DNA from 3 places in the Nonomuraea sp. NPDC049695 genome. Region 1 is predicted to be linked to each of the others. Evidence: riboswitches for the same ligand, from Rfam matches in the RefSeq annotation. Region 1 holds a riboswitch; each other region holds the start of a gene.

What was found. Region 1 has a riboswitch for cyclic di-AMP ahead of AB0J64_RS54410 (CHAP domain-containing protein). Riboswitches for the same ligand answer to the same signal wherever they lie in the genome.
Region 2: it holds a riboswitch for cyclic di-AMP, as region 1 does, so the genes downstream of both, AB0J64_RS27890 (GH25 family lysozyme) here and AB0J64_RS54410 (CHAP domain-containing protein) in region 1, are expected to answer to the same signal.
Region 3: it holds a riboswitch for cyclic di-AMP, as region 1 does, so the genes downstream of both, AB0J64_RS14285 (C40 family peptidase) here and AB0J64_RS54410 (CHAP domain-containing protein) in region 1, are expected to answer to the same signal.

Annotation. Positions count from the first base shown of each region.
Region 1 is NZ_JBFANV010000148.1:11,024-17,501, reverse strand. It holds partial or broken gene AB0J64_RS54440 (mandelate racemase/muconate lactonizing enzyme family protein) at 1-329, opposite strand, end outside; gene AB0J64_RS54435 (DUF72 domain-containing protein) at 431-1,282, shown strand; gene AB0J64_RS54430 (antibiotic biosynthesis monooxygenase) at 1,420-1,716, shown strand; gene AB0J64_RS54425 (class I SAM-dependent methyltransferase) at 1,727-2,368, opposite strand; gene AB0J64_RS54420 (BlaI/MecI/CopY family transcriptional regulator) at 2,473-2,847, shown strand; gene AB0J64_RS54415 (NlpC/P60 family protein) at 3,082-4,017, shown strand; gene AB0J64_RS54410 (CHAP domain-containing protein) at 4,134-4,796, opposite strand; cyclic di-AMP (ydaO/yuaA leader) riboswitch at 4,809-4,957, opposite strand; gene AB0J64_RS54405 (aminoglycoside phosphotransferase family protein) at 5,156-6,106, opposite strand; gene AB0J64_RS54400 (peroxiredoxin family protein) at 6,157-6,478, opposite strand, start outside.
Region 2 is NZ_JBFANV010000035.1:22,002-28,479, reverse strand. It holds gene AB0J64_RS27905 (hypothetical protein) at 1-884, opposite strand, end outside; gene AB0J64_RS27900 (copper ion binding protein) at 881-1,093, opposite strand; gene AB0J64_RS27895 (metal-sensitive transcriptional regulator) at 1,127-1,408, opposite strand; cyclic di-AMP (ydaO/yuaA leader) riboswitch at 1,714-1,857, shown strand; gene AB0J64_RS27890 (GH25 family lysozyme) at 1,870-2,649, shown strand; gene AB0J64_RS27885 (VOC family protein) at 2,709-3,125, opposite strand; gene AB0J64_RS27880 (TetR/AcrR family transcriptional regulator) at 3,206-3,823, shown strand; gene AB0J64_RS27875 (ferredoxin) at 4,103-4,312, shown strand; gene AB0J64_RS27870 (FAD-dependent oxidoreductase) at 4,302-5,675, shown strand; gene AB0J64_RS27865 (cytochrome P450) at 5,707-6,478, shown strand, end outside.
Region 3 is NZ_JBFANV010000013.1:15,530-22,007, reverse strand. It holds gene AB0J64_RS14295 (NYN domain-containing protein) at 1-499, shown strand, start outside; gene AB0J64_RS14290 (NlpC/P60 family protein) at 638-1,597, shown strand; cyclic di-AMP (ydaO/yuaA leader) riboswitch at 1,915-2,077, shown strand; gene AB0J64_RS14285 (C40 family peptidase) at 2,151-2,666, shown strand; gene AB0J64_RS14280 (hypothetical protein) at 2,762-3,568, shown strand; gene AB0J64_RS14275 (M48 family metallopeptidase) at 3,584-4,903, shown strand; gene AB0J64_RS14270 (glycosyltransferase family 4 protein) at 4,909-6,027, shown strand; gene AB0J64_RS14265 (AMP-dependent synthetase/ligase) at 6,031-6,478, opposite strand, start outside.

The DNA.
Region 1 (6,478 bases):
AGCGCCTGCGTGGCCACCCCGGAACGGCCCACCGACGCGCCCGCCCACAGCAGCACGTCGTACACCTTGCCGATGTCGGAGGGATCCTGGCCGAGGAGATTCGCCCCGACCTCCTTGGCGTGGGCGTACTGCGCCGGACCGCCTGCCCTCTTGGAGTAGCTGAAACCGGTGCCCTGGCGGCCCTCCTCAGTGGTGATCTCGGCGAAGAGGAAGGCGATCTCGGTCATCGGCTTCTGCCGCCCGGTGAGCACCTTGGCGTCGCTGATGGGGACGTCCAGCGGAAGCGTGACGGAGGAGAGCGAGACGTGGCGAATGCGGTCGGCGGCCATGGTCGTCCAAGCGGGTCGGCGTCAGGATGTCGTCAGTCATCATACGAAGCTGTCACTCGTATGACAACTTGTCGCAGGTGGATCTCCGATACCGTCGAGCCATGCGGCTTCATGTGGGATGCGCGATGTGGACGCACGCGCGCTGGCCAGGTCGTTTCCTGCCCGACCAGCTCCCTCCCGGTGAGCGCCTGCGTTCCTACGCGACCTGGTGCGACGCCGTGGAGGGCAACACGACCTTCTACGCGACCCCGGCGAGGAGCGCGGTCGAGTCCTGGGCCCGCCAGACCGCACCGGACTTCCGCTTCGTCGTCAAGCTCCCCAAGACCATCACGCACGAACGCCGCCTCACCGGCATCGAGGAGGACCTGCACTCCTTCCTGGACGCGATCGAGCCGCTGGGGCCCAGAGCCCACGCCCTCTGGGTGCAGCTTCCCGGCTCGTTCGCGCCGGGCGACGTCGGCGTCCTGGCCGCCTTCCTCCGCCGCCTCCCCCGCTCCCACCGGTACGCCGTCGAGGTGCGCCACCGCGCGTTCTTCGAGGACGAGCGGTCCGAACGGCTCCTCGAACGCGTCCTCGCGACCGTGGACGCCGAGTGGGTCCCGTTCGACACCACGACCCTCTTCCAGAGCCCGCCGACCAGCGACGCCGAACGCGACGCCTGGACCAAGAAACCCCGCGTCCCCCGCCGCACGCGTGCCCTCACGGCCCACCCGATCGTCCGTTACCTGGGGCGGGACGCGGAGTCCCGTACGGTCGAGGGCTGGCGGGCGTGGCTGGACACGGTCACGGAGTGGCTCAGGGAAGGCCGCTCCCCCACGTTCTTCCTCCACACGCCCGACAACGCCGACGCGCCGAAGCTGGCCCGCGCCTTCCACGAGGCGGTACGCACCCGCCTGCCGGAGCTGGCTCCCCTGCCCGAGCCCCAGCCGATAGACCCGTTGACCCTCTTCTGACCGATCAGAACACCGAAAAGCACCGCGTTCACCGCGACGCGCCGCCGCCCGTGACCCGGCGTGCTCTTGCGCCACGGAGCCTATGGTGGAGGGAGAGAGCGCCATCAAGCCGAATCGGCGTTGCAGAGGAGGCTGGGATGAGGGAGCACTTCGTCTGGGTGACGACGCGCCGCATCAAGCCGGGCGCGTTGGACGAATTCGAAAGGGCATGGCGCCCGGACCCGTACCCGGAGGGGCTGCGCCATGCGTACGCCTACTGGTCCGAGGACGGGCGGGAGATCACCGGGGTGTCGTTCTGGGACTCCAGGGAGTCCTGCGACTCCTGGCGGGGCTCCGAGGCCGAGACGCGCCGGCGTGAGGCCATGGCCCCTTACGTCCTCGAGGAACGGGAAGGCTTCTACCGCGGCCGCGAGCTCGGCGTCCCCGTACGGTAGGCCGCCGCGCTCAGGCGGAGGCGTCCTTGACGGGCTTGCGGGCCGCGAAGCGCTCCACCATGCCGATCTTGAATCGGTCATGCCGCTCGACGGTGAGGCCCTGCTCGCGCACCTGACCGATCTGGCGGCGCAGGAAGTACTCGCCGCCCAGGGGAACGGTGACGAGTTCGAGCAGGCGCTGCACGACGCGGGCCGGCCAGGCCGAGGCGGCGACGTGGTCGGCGAGCAGGAGCAGCCCGCCGGGCCGCAGCACGCGCACCATCTCGGCGACCGCCCGCCGGTGGTCGGGGATGGAGCACAGGGAGAAGGTGCACACGACGGTGTCGAAGGCACCGTCGGGGAAGTCGAGCGCCTGTGCGTCGCCCTCGCGCAGGTCGGCCTTCAGGCCGAGGCGGGCGGCCCGCTGCCGGGCCTGGCCGAGCATGGCCGGGCTCCACTCGATCCCGGTCAGCCGTACGTCCTGCGGGTAGTGCGGGAGGTTGAGCCCGGTGCCGATGGCCACTTCGAGGACGTCGCCGGTGGCCTGGGAGCAGATCCAGGCGCGGGTGTCGCCGAAGAAGTGCCGGTCGAAGAAGCTCATCTGCTGGTCGTACGAGTGCGCGTGCCTGTCCCAGTAGCGGCGCAGGCGGTCGGTGCGCTCGTCGGACGTCATGAGTGACTCCTCCCCAAGGACCGCCCGGACGCCCTGTCCTGACGGGAAAGCCGCATCTACGATCGACGGTAGCATTGGGTCGACCGCAGCGGAGGGGACGTCAGATGGTGCGCGGCCTGGGAGAGCTCGAGTCCACGATCATGGATCGCATGTGGGCCATCAAGGCGCCCGCCTCGGTCAGGGACGTCCTGGAGCACCTCCGGAAGGAGCGCCCCCTGGCCTACACCACGGTGATGACCGTGATGGACAAGCTCCACACCAAGGGCCTGCTCAAGCGCAAGCCCGTCGGGCGGGCCTACATCTACGAAGCGGTGTCGTCCAAGGAGGCCTACACCGCCGACGTGATGCGCGACTCCCTCGCCAGGAGCGGCAACCGGGCGGCCACCCTGGTGCACTTCCTTGAGCGGCTCACCCCCGAGGAGGCGAGTGCTCTGGAGGCGGCGCTCCAGGTGTACCCGCCGAACGGGCGCAGGTCGTGACGGTGGCGATCGCCCCTGCACGGGCCGGCCGGGTTGTCCGTCCGCCAGCTTTCTACGAAAGGTCGTAGTAGCACTCGGCCCGCCGGCCGCGCCTCTGCTCCAGAGCAGCTGCCACGAACAGGCCAATGAGCCCGTCAACCTTCTGTAATATGTCGCCTCAGGTTCGAAGATTTACGAGGAGGCATCGTAGTGGCCGTGCCGACGTGGCTCTGGCGGACAGCACCAGTCGCAGCCTTGACACTGGCCGCATCGGTCGCCACCCCCGGCGCCGCCTTCGCCGAGCCGTCGCCCGCCAAGGCCAGGGCCAAGCTGGTGAAGCTCAATGAGCAGGCCGACCAGCTGGTCGAGAAGTACAACCAGGCCACGGAGACGTACAAGAGCGCCAAGAAGAAGTACGGCGATCTCGACGCGGAGCTCGGCCGCAAGGACGCCCGGGCCGATGCCCTTCGGCGGGACCTCGTCACGGCGGCGGTCAACGACTACCAGGTGGGCCCGTACCCGGCCTGGGGCCGGCTCATCGGCCAGGGCGACCCGGAAGCGCTGCTGGGCAGCATGGCCTCGCTCCAGCAGATCGCCGAGGCCAGGGCGGCGAAGATCCGGGCCTACGACGCGGCCACCAAGGAGCTGCGCGATCGCCGCAACGACGCCAAGCGCCTCCTGGCGGAGGCCGACACCGCGCGCGACCAGGTGAGTGACGAGAAGGCGAAGGTCGACAAGCTGGTCAAGGAGCAGACCAAGCTCCTGCGCCGGCTGGGCGCCTTCAAGACCGGCGACCCCAACAGCCCCGGCATCGAGTACACCGGCCCGGCCTCCGGCAACGCCCGCTTAGCACTGCAGTTCGCCTTCGCCCAGGTGGGTAAGCCGTACCGGTACGGCGGCACCGGGCCGGGCTCGTACGACTGCTCCGGCCTGACCCAGGCCGCCTGGCGCCGGGCAGGAGTCGAGCTGCCCCGCACCACCTGGACGCAGTGGGGCTGGGGAGCCGCCCGCCGCGTCCCGCTCGACCGGCTGCAGCCCGGAGACCTGCTCTTCAGCAAGGGCCTGGGACATATGGGCATGTACGCCGGCAACGGCAAGATGGTCCACGCGCCCCAGACCGGAGACGTCATCAAGGTGGTCGACCTCGACGACTACTGGCGTACCCGCCTGCTCGGCGCGGTCCGCCCGTAGCAGGCCAGGGCGGCAGGGTCACCCCCGCACCGCCTCGGCGAACCCCGACAGCATGGGCAGCGCCCGGCCGGCTCCGCATCCGACGTCGACGCCGCCGGACCCCGGAGACGGGCTCGTCAGGGTTTGTACTGGGGATAGCCGTAGCCCACGACCTGGGACGTGGGCCGGATCCGCTCCTCCACCCGGCCGTCGTCCGTGTTGCCCTCGATCGTGGTGATCGTGCCGTTCCCGTTGTCCTGCTTGACCAGGCCCATGTGCTCGATGCCGCTGATGCTCTTCGTCTGCCAGGCGAAGAAGACGACGGCACCGGGCCTGGGGACGGCGCCCCAGCGCCTGTTGGCCTCGAACCACTTGGCCCAGGTGACGGTGTAGGAGTCCCACCCGATGGTCGGCCGGGCGCCGGCCTTATCACCGACCCAGGCGACGAACATGGCGCACCACGGGGCGTTGGCGTAGGACTGCGGCGTGCCGCCGTCGCGGGCCACGGTCTCCGCCGCCCGGGGCGAGGACATGTACCAGCTCTGGAACGGGGTTCCGCCGCCTGCGGCGTTCTCGGTCACGCCGATCTGGGACTCGGCGATTCTGATCACTTGCTCCGCGGCCACCTGGCCGGGAGCCTTCTGGACGGTGCCCCATTGCGACGTTCGCGTGTCGGGCTGGTGATGGACCGCGAAGGTCGGCGTACCGGCGAGGCCCGCGCCCACGGCGACGCTCATGCACAGGGCGAGGCGGGAAAGGTTTCCGGTCTGCAGGGCACCCGTGAAGATGTTCTTCCCCATAGGGCGGATTGCTCCTTGCTTCCATGCCGCCTACCGGGTTAGCTGACGGGTTCGGGCGTGGAAGTGCCCTATGGGCGCCCCGTACGGAGGCGCGCCGATTCACCCCAGAGAAACTGCGGGTCCCCGGTTCCGCGAAGTCGCGGATTCGGCGGCCGCGCCACCTCTACGCGAAGTCGTTCGCGCAGGTGAAGCGCGGTCTGGGCAATACGGAAGGCGCCATGCGGCGTCTGGTTCTGCCGCAGATACGCCTGAGTAGCACGAAAGTATTCGAATGGCATATAAAGGTGCAAGTAGCACCGGCGAATATTCGCGCGAAACCCCCGCAATATAGATGATTGACTACCCGCTCTTTGTCTTTTCTAGACCTGGGGACCGGCAGGGCGTTCCGTGAGCGACTCCGCCAGGCGGTCCGCGAACTCGGTGAGCCAGTCCAATCGTGGCCCGCTGCGCGCGATGCGGAATCCGTGGTGGCGGCCCCAGAACGCAGCCTGGACGGCATGGAACTGGGCCCAGCGCCGGACGCGTTCCCGATCGACCTCCGCCGCCTCGGCGAAGACGTCCAGCATGCGGTGGAGAGCCTTGTGCGGGTCATCCGCCTCGAGGAGCGTCAACGCGCGCGACTTGAGCAGGGCGCCGCCGTCGTAGGCGGGGTCTCCGACGTGCCCCTTGGGGTCGACGGCCAGCCATGGCTCACGGTCGGCGCGCAGGATGTTCCTGGGGTGGAGGTCGCCGTGGACGAGGGTGTCGGGCTGGACGCGGCCCAGCTCGCGGACGGTCGCCACGGCGGCGTCCACCACGTACGGCGGCAGCGCATGCGCCAGCTCCTCGGCATCCTGGCGCAGCCGCTGCTCCCAGGCCTCCGCCCGCTCGCTCAGCCGGGGCAGGCCGGGTGGCGCGGGGACGGCCAGCCGGAGATTGATCCGCCCTGCGACCGCCACCACCTCATCGCCGTCCTCGACCTCCGCCAGCGTCGACGTCCGGACCCGCTCGAGCAGCATGGCGAAACGCTCATCGTCGCGCTCGTGCAGCAGCACGGCTCCACGCCCCTCCCATGCCGCGAAGGCGTCCGGCTCATGGACGTTGCCGGGATGCGGAAACGACACCTTCAGCACGGCGGCTCCCGCGCCGCCCCGCCGTCGCACCGGGACGACGACCCCGACGCCCCCGTGCATGACCGCACCGTCCGGCACGCATCCCCAGCGCTCCAGCAACTCCGCCACGATCGCCGGCAACTCGGTGAGCCACGCCGCTCCGGACTCTCCCTCACGCTCGACGGTGCTCCGGGCGAACGCCTCCGGTATCTCGATCATTCGGACACCTTACGCGCCGGGAGCCCATCGGTGGGCGGCCTGGCTCGCGGTCAGCCGCTTGCGCCGGCGCGGAGACCCTGGACAGCGGCAATGATCCCTTTCTTGTCGTAGCCGCTGGTGGGCATGGTGGCGCCGTGAGCATGGCGGACGACGCCCTGGGAATCGATGAGGATGCTGCCCGACTGCTGCAGCGCGCCGAAGACCTTCCTGCTCAGGCCGATCATCTCGTGCGGGGTGCCCCGGCGCCCTATGAGGACGGGGAACGGGACCCCGCGCCTGGCCTTCCACGCGGCCGCTTCCTGACGGTCCTCAGGAACCGCGACGAACACCTGGACGCCGTCAGCCGCGAGCTCGTCGCGGCACCGGACGAGG
Region 2 (6,478 bases), on a different contig from region 1:
AAGTCCGCGGTGCGGACCTTGCCGTCGTGCTGGAAGTCCAGGAACAGCCGGTAGTCGCCGCCGCTGGGAACCTCGGCGTAGAAGGTGATCTCCGGTCCGGCCGCCGTCTTGCCGTCGCCCGGCTCGCCGTCCGGGTGGACGTGCAGGTAGGCCAGGTCACGGGCCCGCAGTGCGACCAGATGTCCGTACGCTCCCAGGTACGGCTGCAGATCCGTGACCGGCTTGCCGTCCTTGCTCACGCTCAGCGTGAGCTTGCCGGCCTGGCCTGGCACGAGATCACCCGTCAGGGCGACCGTGTAGCCGTCCACCTGGGCCGTCCTGACCGCCTGGGGCAGGGGCTGTGGCTTGTAGTCACCCGCGACCAGCAGATCCGTACCAAGAGTCAAGCCGCTGCCACCGGTGGGAGCGAAGTCGGCGAAGGCCCGGTAGGCGCCCGGGTCGTCCAGCGTCAGCTTCACCGACCACACACCGTCGGGGGCCATGTCCGGATGTACGTGCTGGAACGTCGCCAGATCCCGCGACACCACGATGAAGTGGAGCTTCTTGTCGTGCTGGACCTGATAGTCGGTCACCGGCTTGCCGTCGGATCCCGTCACGGTGAAGCGGAAGTCCGTGGGCTCGCCGGCCTTGATCGTCGTCAACGGGTTGAGGGTGTAGCCGTTCTGGGACACTTGGAGCCCCCCGGGGGTATTGTCCTGCGCTGTTGCGGTGGTCTCCTCATGGCCGTCGTGGCCGTCGGCGGCGGGAGCCGGATGGGCCGTCCCGTGGTCGGGCTTGGCCGGTGCCGGGCCGACGTCGCCCACCGCGTTCCCGACGCCCAGGGCGCCGCCGAAGACGACGGCCAGCCCCAGCACGTAGGCACCCAGTTTGGTCGCCGCGTTCATGCCGGATTCGCCACCTCGTAGCCCGCTTCCTCCACGGCCGCGACGATCGTCGCCGTGTCCACGGGGCTGTCGCTCTCGACGGTCAGCAGGCCGCTGGCCAGGTCAACCTCCACCGAGGTGATCCCGGCGACCTCGCCGACCTCTTCTTTCACCGAGCTCACGCAGTGGCCGCAGGTCATGCCCTTGACGGTGTAGGTGGCGGTAGCCATATCGATCAACCCTTTCCGGTGTGTTCGGTGCTGTCAGGAGCGGACGAGCCGCGCGATGGCGTCGGAAGCCTCTTTGACCTTGGCCTGAGCCTCGGGACCGCCCTTGGCGGTGGCCTCGGCCACACAGTGGGCCAGGTGATCCTCCAGCAAGGAGATGGCGACCGACTGCAGGGCGCTGGTGGCCGCCGACACCTGTGTCAGGACGTCGATGCAGTACTTGTCGTCCTCGATCATCCGCTGCAACCCGCGCACCTGACCTTCGATGCGACGCAACCGGCGCAGCTGGTCCTGCTTGCTGTCGCTGTATCCGACCATGTCTCCCCCTTCCGACACTCTCACCATACTATACCCCCCCACCGTATTTCAAACCCGAGCCGGACCCGTGCGGCGCGGCGCCGGTCCGTGCCCGGCGACCCCCAAATCTTTTACCGAGTCCTGCATCCCTTACAGGCACGGCACTTCAGTGCCGTCCAGCGACCGGCAGCGGCCAATCCGATTTGCCCTACTTGCACTATCTATGCCTATATGTCTATCTTTTGCCTAATCGCGACATAGATGTGACGACCTTTCACCGCATCGTTGCCGCTTGGTTGACCGGACCGTGCGCTGCCCTCCAGGGCAGTGTCCGGCCGCCGAATCCGCGTCTCGCGGAGCCGGGGACCCACCTTCTCGGGGTGAATCGGACGCCAGCCCAGCCTGCGCCCGTAGGGCACTTCCAAGCCCGAACCCGTCAGCTAACCCGGTAGGCGGCATGGAAGCAAGGAGTCAATGCCGTCATGCCCGAGCCTCGGCTTGCCGCAATCGCCCGTATTTCCCTCAAGAATCGCCTCAATCCCCTCACCCAGCGCGTCAGCTTCGCCGTCGCGGGTGCGATCCTCGCCGGAACGACCGCCATCGCCGGCGTGGCCACCATGACGCTCGCAGCGCCCACCAGCCACGTCCCGACGTACGAGGCCCAGCCTGAGACCGGGTCCCTCACCTACGGCCTGGACATCTCGAACTACGAGCCCCTGTACGACTGGAACGCCAGCGAGGCCCAGTTCGGCATCATCAAGGCCACGGAAGGCACGAGCTTCCGCGACGCCTCCTTCGCCAGGCACTGGCTCCAGTTGGGCAAGAAGGGCATCGTGCGCGGCGCCTACCACTACGGCCACCCCGGCAACGACCCCGTCGCGGAGGCCGAGCACTTCCTGTCCGTGGTGAACGCGCAGCCCGCCGAGCCCGGCGACCTGCTGGTCCTCGACCTGGAGACCACCGACGGCAAGTCCGTGGCCGAGGTCAACGCCTGGGCCAAGGCGTGGCTGTCGTACGTGAAGGCCAAGACGGGAATCACCCCGATGTTCTACAGCGGCTGGAACTTCGCGGACACCTACGGCAAGGGCCTGGCCGAATACCCCCTATGGGTGGCCCACTACAGCAAGGCCAAGGGAGCGGTCACCCCGCCCGCCGACTGGAAGTCCTGGACCATCCACCAGTACACCGAGTCCCCCATCGACCAGAACGTCTCCGCGCTGACCGTCGACCAGCTGCGCGGCCTGGGCCGCCGCGCAGCCTGAGCAGAGCAGCGGCCGCCAGAAGCCGGCGGGCTCGGCATGAGTCAGCTTGATGCCTCGGTTCACTCGCTGACGTACTGGTCGGCGTAAGCCTTCGAGGGCGCGATGGGCGTGATGACATCGATCAGGACGCCGTTGGGGTCGGCCACGATGAAGTGCCGCTGCCCGAAGTCCTCGCTGCGCAGTTCGAGCTCAGGTCGCAGCCCTTCACCGGCGACGAGCCGTTCCCACTCGGCATCGACGTCCTCCACCTCGAAGTTGAGCAGCAGCCCCTGCACCGGCACGCGATATCCCTCGGGCAGCGTCGGGTGGGTGTGGTCGAGCAGCGCCAGTTCGTACGCCGGCGGCCCCGGCCACCGCAGGCTCACGTACCAGGCCGCCTCGAAGGTCGTCTCGAAGCCGAACAGCCGGGTGTAGAAGTCGTGGGACTCGGTCAACCGCGACGTGCCGATGACCGGATAGAAGCTGGTCAGTATCACAGAACTCCCTTTCACATACCGACGGTATGCGAAGGTACGGTATTGACGTACCATCGGTATGTCAACGTGAAGGGAACGCCATGACCGACGGGGCAAGGGCCCGCCAGCGCGAGCAGACCAAGCGCACCCTGCTGCGGGTAGGCCGGCGGCTGTTCGCGACCCATGGCTACGCAGCGGTCGGCCTGGCGGAGATCGTGCACACCGCCGGCGTCACCAAGGGCGCGCTGTACCACCACTTCGCGGGCAAGGCCGACCTGTTCCGCGCGGTCCTCGAACACGTACAGCAGGAGGTCGCCCAGAAGGTGGCCGCGACCGCCGACGCCGAGGACGATCCCTGGGAGCAACTGACGGCGGGATGCCGGGCCTTCCTCACGGCGAGCACCGACCCGGACGTCCAGCAGATCATGCTCATCGACGGCCCCGCCGTGCTGGGGTGGAGCGAGTGGCGCGCACTGGATGAGGCCGCTTCGGCCCGCCACCTGGCCGAAGCGCTCACCACCCTCGTCGAAGAGGGCATCATCACGCCGCAACCGGTCGAACCGCTCACCCACCTGCTGTCCGGCGCCATGAACGAGGCGGCACTGTGGCTGGCCAGGTCGACCGACCCCGGCGACCTGGACGACACCTGGATCGCGCTCTCCCAGATGCTCCAGGCACTACGCCTCGAGCCGGCCCAGGCGGCCGCCGCGACGGATTGATCGCCGCACACCGCACTCCACTCTCCGGCCGCCTGATCGAAGAGGCCCGCAGGTCACCGATTCGGTGATCTCCGTTTCCAGGCAGGTGCGCACCTGCCCCAACCTGCGCGTGCAGCGTTTGTCCCTGACGCGCGGCTGCGACCCGTGATCCGGGCCGTCTACCTGCGGAGATCACACCTATCCCTGCCGGGCCACTCTCTCCCACCTGCGGAAACAGGGGTTGGAACCTGCTCACTCCGGAAAGGAGGAGGGGAGCGAGGCGACGGGGGGAGCCGCGAAATGCAGATCGTTGTAGACCTCACGCGCTGCCAGGGCTATGCGCAGTGCGTTTTCCTCGCACCGCAGGTGTTCGAGCTCCACGAGGAAGAGGGGTTGCTGTACACCCCAGCCGTCCCAGCCGACCAGGTCGAGCGCGTGCGCCAGGCTGCGGTGGCGTGCCCGGTCCGGGCCATCCTCGTGGGCGAGGAGGTGAGCGCCGGTGCCCGGTGATCTGCGGGACGGCCGCATCGTCATCGTCGGCGCGTCGCTTGCCGGGTTGAGGGCCGCCGAGACGCTGCGTGAGGAGGGCTTCACCGGCTCACTGACCGTGGTGGGGGATGAGCCCTACCCGCCCTACGACCGGCCACCGCTGTCCAAGCAGGTTCTGCTCGGCAAGGCGCCGGCGGACACCACGGGGCTGCCGATGCGCCGGGACCCGGAGGCCGACTGGCGGCTGGGAGTGGCCGCCACCGGCCTGGACCCTCTCGGAAAACGGGTGATGCTGGCCGACGGCGAGTCGCTGCCCTACGACCGGCTGCTGATCGCCACCGGGACCCGGGCGCGGCCCTGGCCCGACCCGGAGGAGGCCGCCCTGGACGGGGTGTTCACCCTGCGCACCCGCGACGACGCCGGGGAACTGGCCGAGCGGCTGGCCGCCGGGCCGAGGCGGGTGCTGGTGATCGGCGGCGGTTTCACCGGCTCGGAGATCGCCTCGGCCTGCCGGGAACGAGGGTTGGACGTCACGGTCGCCGAACGCGGTCCTGCACCCCTGGTCGGGGCGCTCGGCGGGACGCTGTCGAAGCTTGCGGCCGTCATGCAACGCAACCACGGCGTGGATCTGCGCTGCGGGGTGACGGTCACCGCCCTGCACGGGGACGGGCGCGGCCGGTTCACCGGTGCGGACCTGTCCGACGGCAGTCGTGTCGACGCGGACGTGTGCGTCGTGGCGTTGGGAGCGGTCCGCAACGTCCAGTGGCTGACCGAGTCCGGGCTGGCAGCGGGCCCGCGCGGGATCGCCTGCGACGCCGGGTGCCGGGCCTTCACCATGTACGGGATCGTCACCGACGACGTCTTCGTCGCCGGTGATGTCTCCCGGTTTCCGCACCCGCTGTTCGCGTACCAGATGCTCTCCCTGGAGCACTGGGGCAATGCGGTCGCGCAGGCCGAGGTGGCGGCCTACAACATGGTCAATCCGGGGCCCCTGCGGCGCCCGCACCTTGCCATCCCGACGTTCTGGTCGAGCCAGTTCGGGCTCAACATCAAATCGGTGGGCGTGCCCACCTTCTCCGACCATGTGGTCATCGCCCAGGGCTCTTTGGAGGCGCGCCGTCTGGCGATGGTCTACGGCTACCAGGGTAGGGTCACCGCCGCGGTCACCGTCGACATGGCCAAGTCGCTCGAGTACTACCAGCACCTGATCGAGACCGCGGCTCCGTTCCCGCCCCCGCCCGGCGCGGCGGACCGTGCGATCGCCGCTGACGTCCCGATTCCGTCCGACGTGCCGGATCCGAGGGGGCTGTACCACGGCCCCACCGTGGCGCTCACCGGTCACCTACCCGATCGCCGGCTGACGGTGGTGCAGCCCACCGGCTGACCCACGTCCCGCCTGACCACGAGGAACCGCCATGAATTCCGACACCTTGCTGGCACGGATCACTGACTACGTGAACCGCCCCAACCCCTACCCGCTGTACGCGGAACTCCGCGAGGCCGGTCCCGTGGTGCGGCAGGCAGACGGCCGCTATCTGGTCGGCACCTACCACGAGATCACCACTTTGCTCCACGATCCGCGGATCAGCACCGATCCCCGAAGTCGTCCGGCCCCGCCCAGCGGTCCGTCGGAGGAAGTGCCGCCCCTGCCCTTCCTGCGGCTCGACGACCCCGAGCATCACCGACTGCGCACCCTGGCCATGCGGCCGTTCGGCCCACCGCACAGCCCCGGCCGCATCGACGCCATGCGCGGCCAGATCGCCGACATCACCAAGGAACTGCTCGAGGCGCTCCTGGACCGCGAGCAAATCGACATCGTCGACGACTTCGCCTACCCGCTGCCCGTCACGGTCATCTGCCGACTGCTCGGTGTGCCACGCCAGGACGAACCGCTGTTCCGGCAGTGGTCCGACGCGATCGTCGCAGCTGCCGACGTCAGGCCCGAAGAGGACACCACCGAGCCTGACCGGGCGGGCCGCCAGGCACGGGCTGAGATGGGCCGGTACCTGGTGGATCTCGCCGACCAGCGCCGGGGCCATCCGAGCGACGACATGCTCTCCGCCTTCATCAACGAACCCGACCCGGCCATGCGGCTCACCCGCGAGGAACTCGCGGAAACCGCCGTACTGCTGCTGATCGCCGGACACGAGACCACGGTCAATCTGATCGCCAACGGGGTCCTCACCC
Region 3 (6,478 bases), on a different contig from region 1:
CAGCCGGCCCGCCGACTCGGTCGCCGCCGTCACCGGCGAGCGGCCCGGCGTGCGCGGGGTCCCGGCGCGCGCCCTCGCCGACGACGACCCGCAGCTCCTCGACCAGCTCCTGGCCCTGCCGCAGGTCCACCTGATCATCGACGGCTACAACGTGACCAAGACCGGCTACGGCACGCTCACCCTCGCCGACCAGCGCAACCGGCTGATGACCGGCCTCGGCGGGCTGGTGGCGCAGACCAGGGTCGAGGTGACCGTGGTGTTCGACGGGGCCGAGCTCAATGCCCCCGTGCAGGTGGTGGCGCCCCGGGGGGTGCGGGTGCTGTTCAGCGAGCCCGGGGAGATCGCGGACGACCTGATCCGCCAGCTCGTCCGCGCCGAGCCGCCCGGCCGGGCCATCGCCGTGGTGTCGTCGGACCGCGAGGTGGCCGAGTCCGTCAGGCGGATGGGAGCCAGACCCGTTCCGTCTGGCTTGCTGCTGCGCAGGCTGGGCCGGGCCTAGATTACGGACTGGCCGGCCGGTGGTCCAGCTCGGCCCTCCATCACGATTTGCCGCTTTAGGTGAGACCTCACCCGCCACTTCTGTACTATTTCGCCCCAGACATCATCCCTGGGAGGCGACACAGTGAGGTTTGGCAGGATGCCGGTTGCCGCGGGTCTCGCATTCGGGCTGCTCCTGTCCCCGATGGGTCCGGCCCTCGCTGATCCCAAGCCGACGCTCCGGCAGGCCAAGGCCAAGCTCGAGAAGCTCAACGACAAGGCCGACAAGGTCGTCGACCGGTACAACACCGCCACGGAGCGCTACAAGGAAGCCAAGGGCGCTTACACGAAGCTGAACGACAGCTACAAGCGCAAGCTGGCCACCGTCGCGGACCTGCGCGCCCAAGTGATCAACATGGCCGTCAACGGCTACAAGCTCGGCACCGACCCGACCTCCTTGCCCGGCCTGATCAGCACGGACGACCCCTCGGCCCTGCTGACGGGGCTGACACTGGCCGGGCAGATCTCGAAGGAGGAGGCGGCGAAGCTGGCCGCGTTCGATCGCGAGAACCGCGGGCTGAAGGCGGAGCGCGACAAGGCGGAGCAGGCGCTGGAGGCGGCCGACAGGGAGCGGGACGGCGTCGAGAAGGAACGCTCGGAGGTCATGAAGCTGATCAGCCAGCAGAAGAAGCTGCTGGACAAGCTGAACGCCTACAATCCCGGCAATCCACGCAGCGTCGGCATCAAGTACACGGGCCCCGCCTCCGGCAACGCCGCCGCCGTCCTGCGATTCGCCTACGCCCAGGTCGGCAAGCCGTACGTCTTCGGCGGCACCGGACCGAACGGCTGGGACTGCTCGGGCCTGACCCAGGCGGCGTGGCGCGCCGGTGGCGTGTCGCTGCCGCGTACGACGTGGCAGCAGTGGGCGTGGGGGGCCAGCCGCAAGGTCTCCTTGAACGACCTCCAGCCCGGCGACCTCATCTTCAGCAACGGACTGGGCCACGTCAGCATTTACGCCGGCAACGGGCAGATCGTCCACGCGCCTCAGACCGGGGACGTGGTCAAGGTCGTCAAGCTCTCCTCTTACGGCAGCGGCCTCGTGGGCGCTGTCCGCCCGTAGTCGCCCTTTCCACGACTCCGGCGTTGCCGGAGATCCTTCTTGGAACGTTCCCATCCCAGTGTGACAAACGCGACATTTGAGACCTGACACAACAGGGTGAAAGCAAATGTGAGCAGTGTCACATTCCGATAACGGAACCTGGCCTTTCAGCAGGGGCTTTTCGCCTTACAGCCCCCTTTATCTGATCTTTACAGGCCATGTCTCGCTTTGCCGATTTTTGACGGTTGCGCGTACCTTCTGGCGTCGTCCCGCTTGCAAGCGAGACAGCTCAAGATCCGCCGGCCACCGCCCCACATCCCCATGTGAATCCTTGATCGGGCGGTGACCTGCCGAATCCGTGCAGCCAGGAGGCACGGAGCCGGGGACCCAGCGATCCCAGTTCCCCAGGGATCAGGGGTGAATCGGCGCGAAATCGCGCCGTAGGGCTACTTCCAGGCCCGAACCCGTCAGCTAACCCGGTAGGCGTTCGTGGAAGTCACAAGGAGAAATCCTGTCTACGTCCCCGCATAACCCCCGTCTGTCCCGCCTTGCCCTGAGTGGCGTAGCGCTCTCGATGACCGTGACGGCCGGAGGTCTGGTCCTCCATGCCCCAACGGCTCGGGCGGCGACGAACACGTCCGCTTCGACGGCCAAGGCGGTCACGGCCGCCCGCACCTCGACGTCGGCCAGAGTCGCGACGCTCAGGGCGGTCAAGATCGCCCGGCAGAAGTCCAAGGCCCGCAAGGCCGTCGCCGTGGCCAAGCACCAGATCGGTGATCCGTACCGGTACGGAGGCACAGGCCCTGGTTCGTTTGACTGCTCCGGCCTCGTCCAGTACGCCTGGAAGAAGGCCGGCGTGAAGATCCCGCGCGTGGCGAGCAGCCAGTTCGTCCGCATCAAGAACAAGATCTCCTGGCGGCACCTCCAGCCGGGCGACCTGATGTTCTTCAGCGGGCTCGGCCACGTGGGCATGTACGTCGGCAAGGGCAAGATGGTCCACTCGCCGCGGACAGGCGAACGGGTACGCATCGACAAGCTGAGCAGATGGCGCAAGGCGTCCTTCGTCGGCGCCGTCCGTCCCGGCAGCTGACCGAGCCCCCGCCCGAACTCGTTTCGGGCGGGGCTCGTTCTTTTGTACTGAAGTCTCCCGTGGGCCGACTACGATCGGGCGTCGTGTCGGGGTGGATGAGTCGTCGGGTCGCGGTGGCCTCCATCGCGATCCTCGCCCTCGCTCCCTCCGCCGCCCCCACCCCTGATGCGCCGAACCTCCCGCAGGAGGCCCGCCACCTGTGGCGTGACGGTGCGGTCCTGGTCCACGGAGCGCGCTCCGTCGTCGTCGGCCACCACGCTCCGGAAGGGGAGCTCAGCGAGCTCGCGCGCCGGGCCGACGCGGCAGCACAGCGGGTATCGGGCGTGCTCGGCCGGCCGGTACGACCGCTGATCGTCGTTCCCGGCTCCGCCGCGGAGGCCGCCAGGCTGGCCGGGGTGGGCAGGATCGACGGGCTGGCCGCGCTGGCCGACGGCGACCGGGTGATCGTCGTCCCCGAGCTCTTCGCCGAGCTCAACTCCACCGGCAAGGACGTCGTGCTCGCTCACGAGCTCACCCACGTTGCGGCGGGCACCGACCACCTGCCCGTCTGGCTCTACGAGGGATTCGCCGACTACGTCGGCTACCGCGACTCCGGGCTCCCCGTGAGGACCGCCGCGGCCGAGCTCGCCGCCGAGGTGCGTTCCGGACGGTTGCCAGGGGAATTGCCCGGACCTGCCGCTTTCGCGGCCGACGGCCGGGACCCCGTACGGCTCGCGCGGGCGTACCAGGAGGCCTGGCTGGCGTGTCGCTTCCTCGCTGACCGGTTCGGTGAGGGGACGCTGGTGAGGCTCTACCGTGATGCCCGGGCAGCCGGCGTCGATCGGGCGCTCGCCGCGCTCGGGCTGTCCACGGCCACGTTGACCGCACGGTGGCGCGACTACGTGCGGGACCAGCTCGCGTGAGGGGGAGGAGCGGCGGTGGACGTTCACGCTCAAGAGGGGCAGGGGCATGGGGACGGGATGTCGGTGAACGGGGACGGGGCGCGTGAGGTCGCGGACGAGACGCGGCTGAGGCGGCAGGCGGCGGTGGCGGCCGTGGTGCTCGGCCTGATCATCGTGGCCGTGGCCGCCTTCAGCATCCCCTGGCGCCTCCTCGCCTCCGGGCCGCCGGACCCCGCGCGTGACTTCACCGCCGCGCAGATCGCCAGGGCCGAGGCGTTCGACGCGGCCACCACCGTGCCGAGCTACCTGTCGCTGGCGCTCACGCTCGTCCTCGCCGGGCTGCTCGTGGCCACCCCGCTCGGCGCGAAGGCCGTGCGGTGGCTCAAAGGCCCGTGGTGGGTACGGGTGGTGCTCGGCGTCGTCGTCATCACCGTCATCGTCGAGCTGCTCAAGCTGCCGCTCGGCATCTGGTTCGAGACGACGCTGCGCGGCTACGGCCTGTCCACCCAGGACTGGGGGTCCTGGGCCGGCGACCGGCTCAAGAACATCGGCGTCGAGACGTTCCTCCTCTGCCTCATGCTGCTCGTGCTCATGGCGCTGGCCCGCAGGATCAAGCGCTGGTGGATCCCGGCCGCCGCCGGGGCCTTCGTGCTGACGGTGGCGATGTCGTTCATCTATCCGGTGGTGTTCGAGCCGCTGTTCAACGACTTCACGCCCATGCGGCAGGGCGCACTCCGCGTGAGCCTGCTCTCCATGGCCCAGCGCGACGGCGTGCCCGTCGAGGACGTGCTGATCGCCGACGCCTCGCGCAGGACGACGGCGCTCAACGCGTACGTGTCCGGCTTCGGCGCCACGCGCCGGATCGTCGTCTACGACACGCTGCTCAAGGCCCCGATGCGGGAGGTCGAGCTGGTCGTGGCGCACGAGCTGGGCCACGCCAAGCACGACGACGTCCTGTACGGCACGTTCATCGGCGCCCTGGGCGCCGCTCTGGGCGCCATGCTGCTGTTCCTGGTCTTCGAGCCGGTACGCCGCCGCACGGGCGTCACGTCGATCGGCGACCCGCGCGCGGTCGGCGCGATCATGGGGCTGATGACCATCGGCTCGCTGATCATGGGTCCCGCCCAGAACCTGGTCAGCCGGCACATCGAGGCCAGGGCCGACCTGCACGCGCTCGACCTCACGCGCGATCCGGCCACGTTCGTCGCCATGCAGAAGCGCCTGGCCGTCACCAATGTTTCTGACTTGTCGCCGGATGCGGTGGAATATGTGCTCTATGCCTCCCACCCTTCGACCCCCGAGCGCATCGCCATGGCCCGCGCATGGGCCAAGCTGAACGGCGTCCCGGTGCAGTGACACGTGTGGTGAATGATTCCGGTGCGGAGCTGGGTGCCGGGGCCAAGGTGCTCATCGTCACGAACGACTTCCCGCCCAGACCCGGCGGCATCCAGTCGTTCGTGCACGGCCTCGCCCTGCGGACGCCGGGCGTGGTCGTCTACGCGCCCGCCTGGCCGGGCTGTGAGGAGTTCGACGAGGGCCAGCCGTACCCGATCGTGCGGCATCCGACGCGGCTCATGCTGCCGACCCCGGCCGTCGCGCGCAGGGCGGCCCGGCTGGTGGCCGAGCACGGCGCGGAGACCGTGGTGTTCGGCGCGGCGGCGCCGCTCGGGCTGCTCGCGCCCCGCCTGCGCGCAGCGGGCGCGCGGCGCGTGGTGATGCTCACGCACGGCCACGAGGCGTCGTGGGCGGGCGCGCCGGGCTTCCGCGCGGCGCTGCGCAGGATCGGCGAGCACGCCGACGTGGTGACCTACCTGGGCGAGTACACCCGCCAGCGCCTGGTCGCCGCCATCCCCCCGGAGAAGCTGGTACGGCTCGCGCCCGGCGTGGACGTCACGCAGTTCCGACCCGGCGCACCCAGGGCCGAGCCGGGGCTGGACGGGAGGCCGGTGGTCGTCTGCGTGTCGCGGCTGGTGCCGAGGAAGGGCCAGGACCAGCTGATCAGGGCCTGGCCCCAGGTGCTGCGGGCGGTGCCGGACGCGGTGCTGCTGCTCGTGGGCGGCGGACCGTACCGCGGGAGGCTGGAACGGCTGGCGGCGGGACGCGAGTCGATCAGGTTCACCGGCACGGTGCCCGCCGCCGCGCTGCCCGGCTACTACGCGGCCGCCGACGTGTTCGCGATGCCGTGCCGTACCCGCTGGAAGGGGGTGGACGTGGAGGGGCTCGGGATCGTGTTCCTGGAGGCGTCCGCCACCGGGCTGCCGGTGGTGGCCGGCGCGTCCGGCGGCGCGCCCGACGCGGTGCGGCCCGGCGAGACCGGGCTGGTCGTGGACGGCGAGGACGTGGGCGAGATCGCCCACGCGATCGTCGAACTGCTGGGCGACCCGGAGAAGGCCCGCAAGATGGGCGCGGGCGGGCGTGACTGGATCGCCCGCGAATGGGCGTGGGACCACGTGGCCGCCCGCTTCCGCACCCTCCTGTGAGGGCTACTTCCCGTCGTAGAGCTCGTCGATCTCCTTGGCGAAGTCGCGCATGACCAGGTTGCGCTTGACCTTCAGCGTGGGCGTCAGGTGCCCGCTGTCCTCGGTGATGTCCGCGTCCAGGATGATGAACTTCTTGATCTGCTCGGCCTTCGACACCTGGAGGTTCGCCCGGTCCACCGCCGCCTGGACGTCCGCCAGCACCGCGGGGTCCTTGCGCAGCTCCGCCACGGAGGACCCGGCGGGCAGGGCCTCGGGGTCGAGCGTGATCAGGGCGGCGACGAAGGGGCGGCCGTCGCCGACGATCATGGCCTGGGAGATCAGCGGGTGGGCGCGCAGCGCGTCCTCCAGCGGGCCGGGGGCGACGTTCTTGCCCGCCGCGGTCACCAGGATCTCCTTCTTGCGCCCCGTGATCCGCAGGTAGCCGTCGTCGTCCAGCTCGCCGATGTCGCCC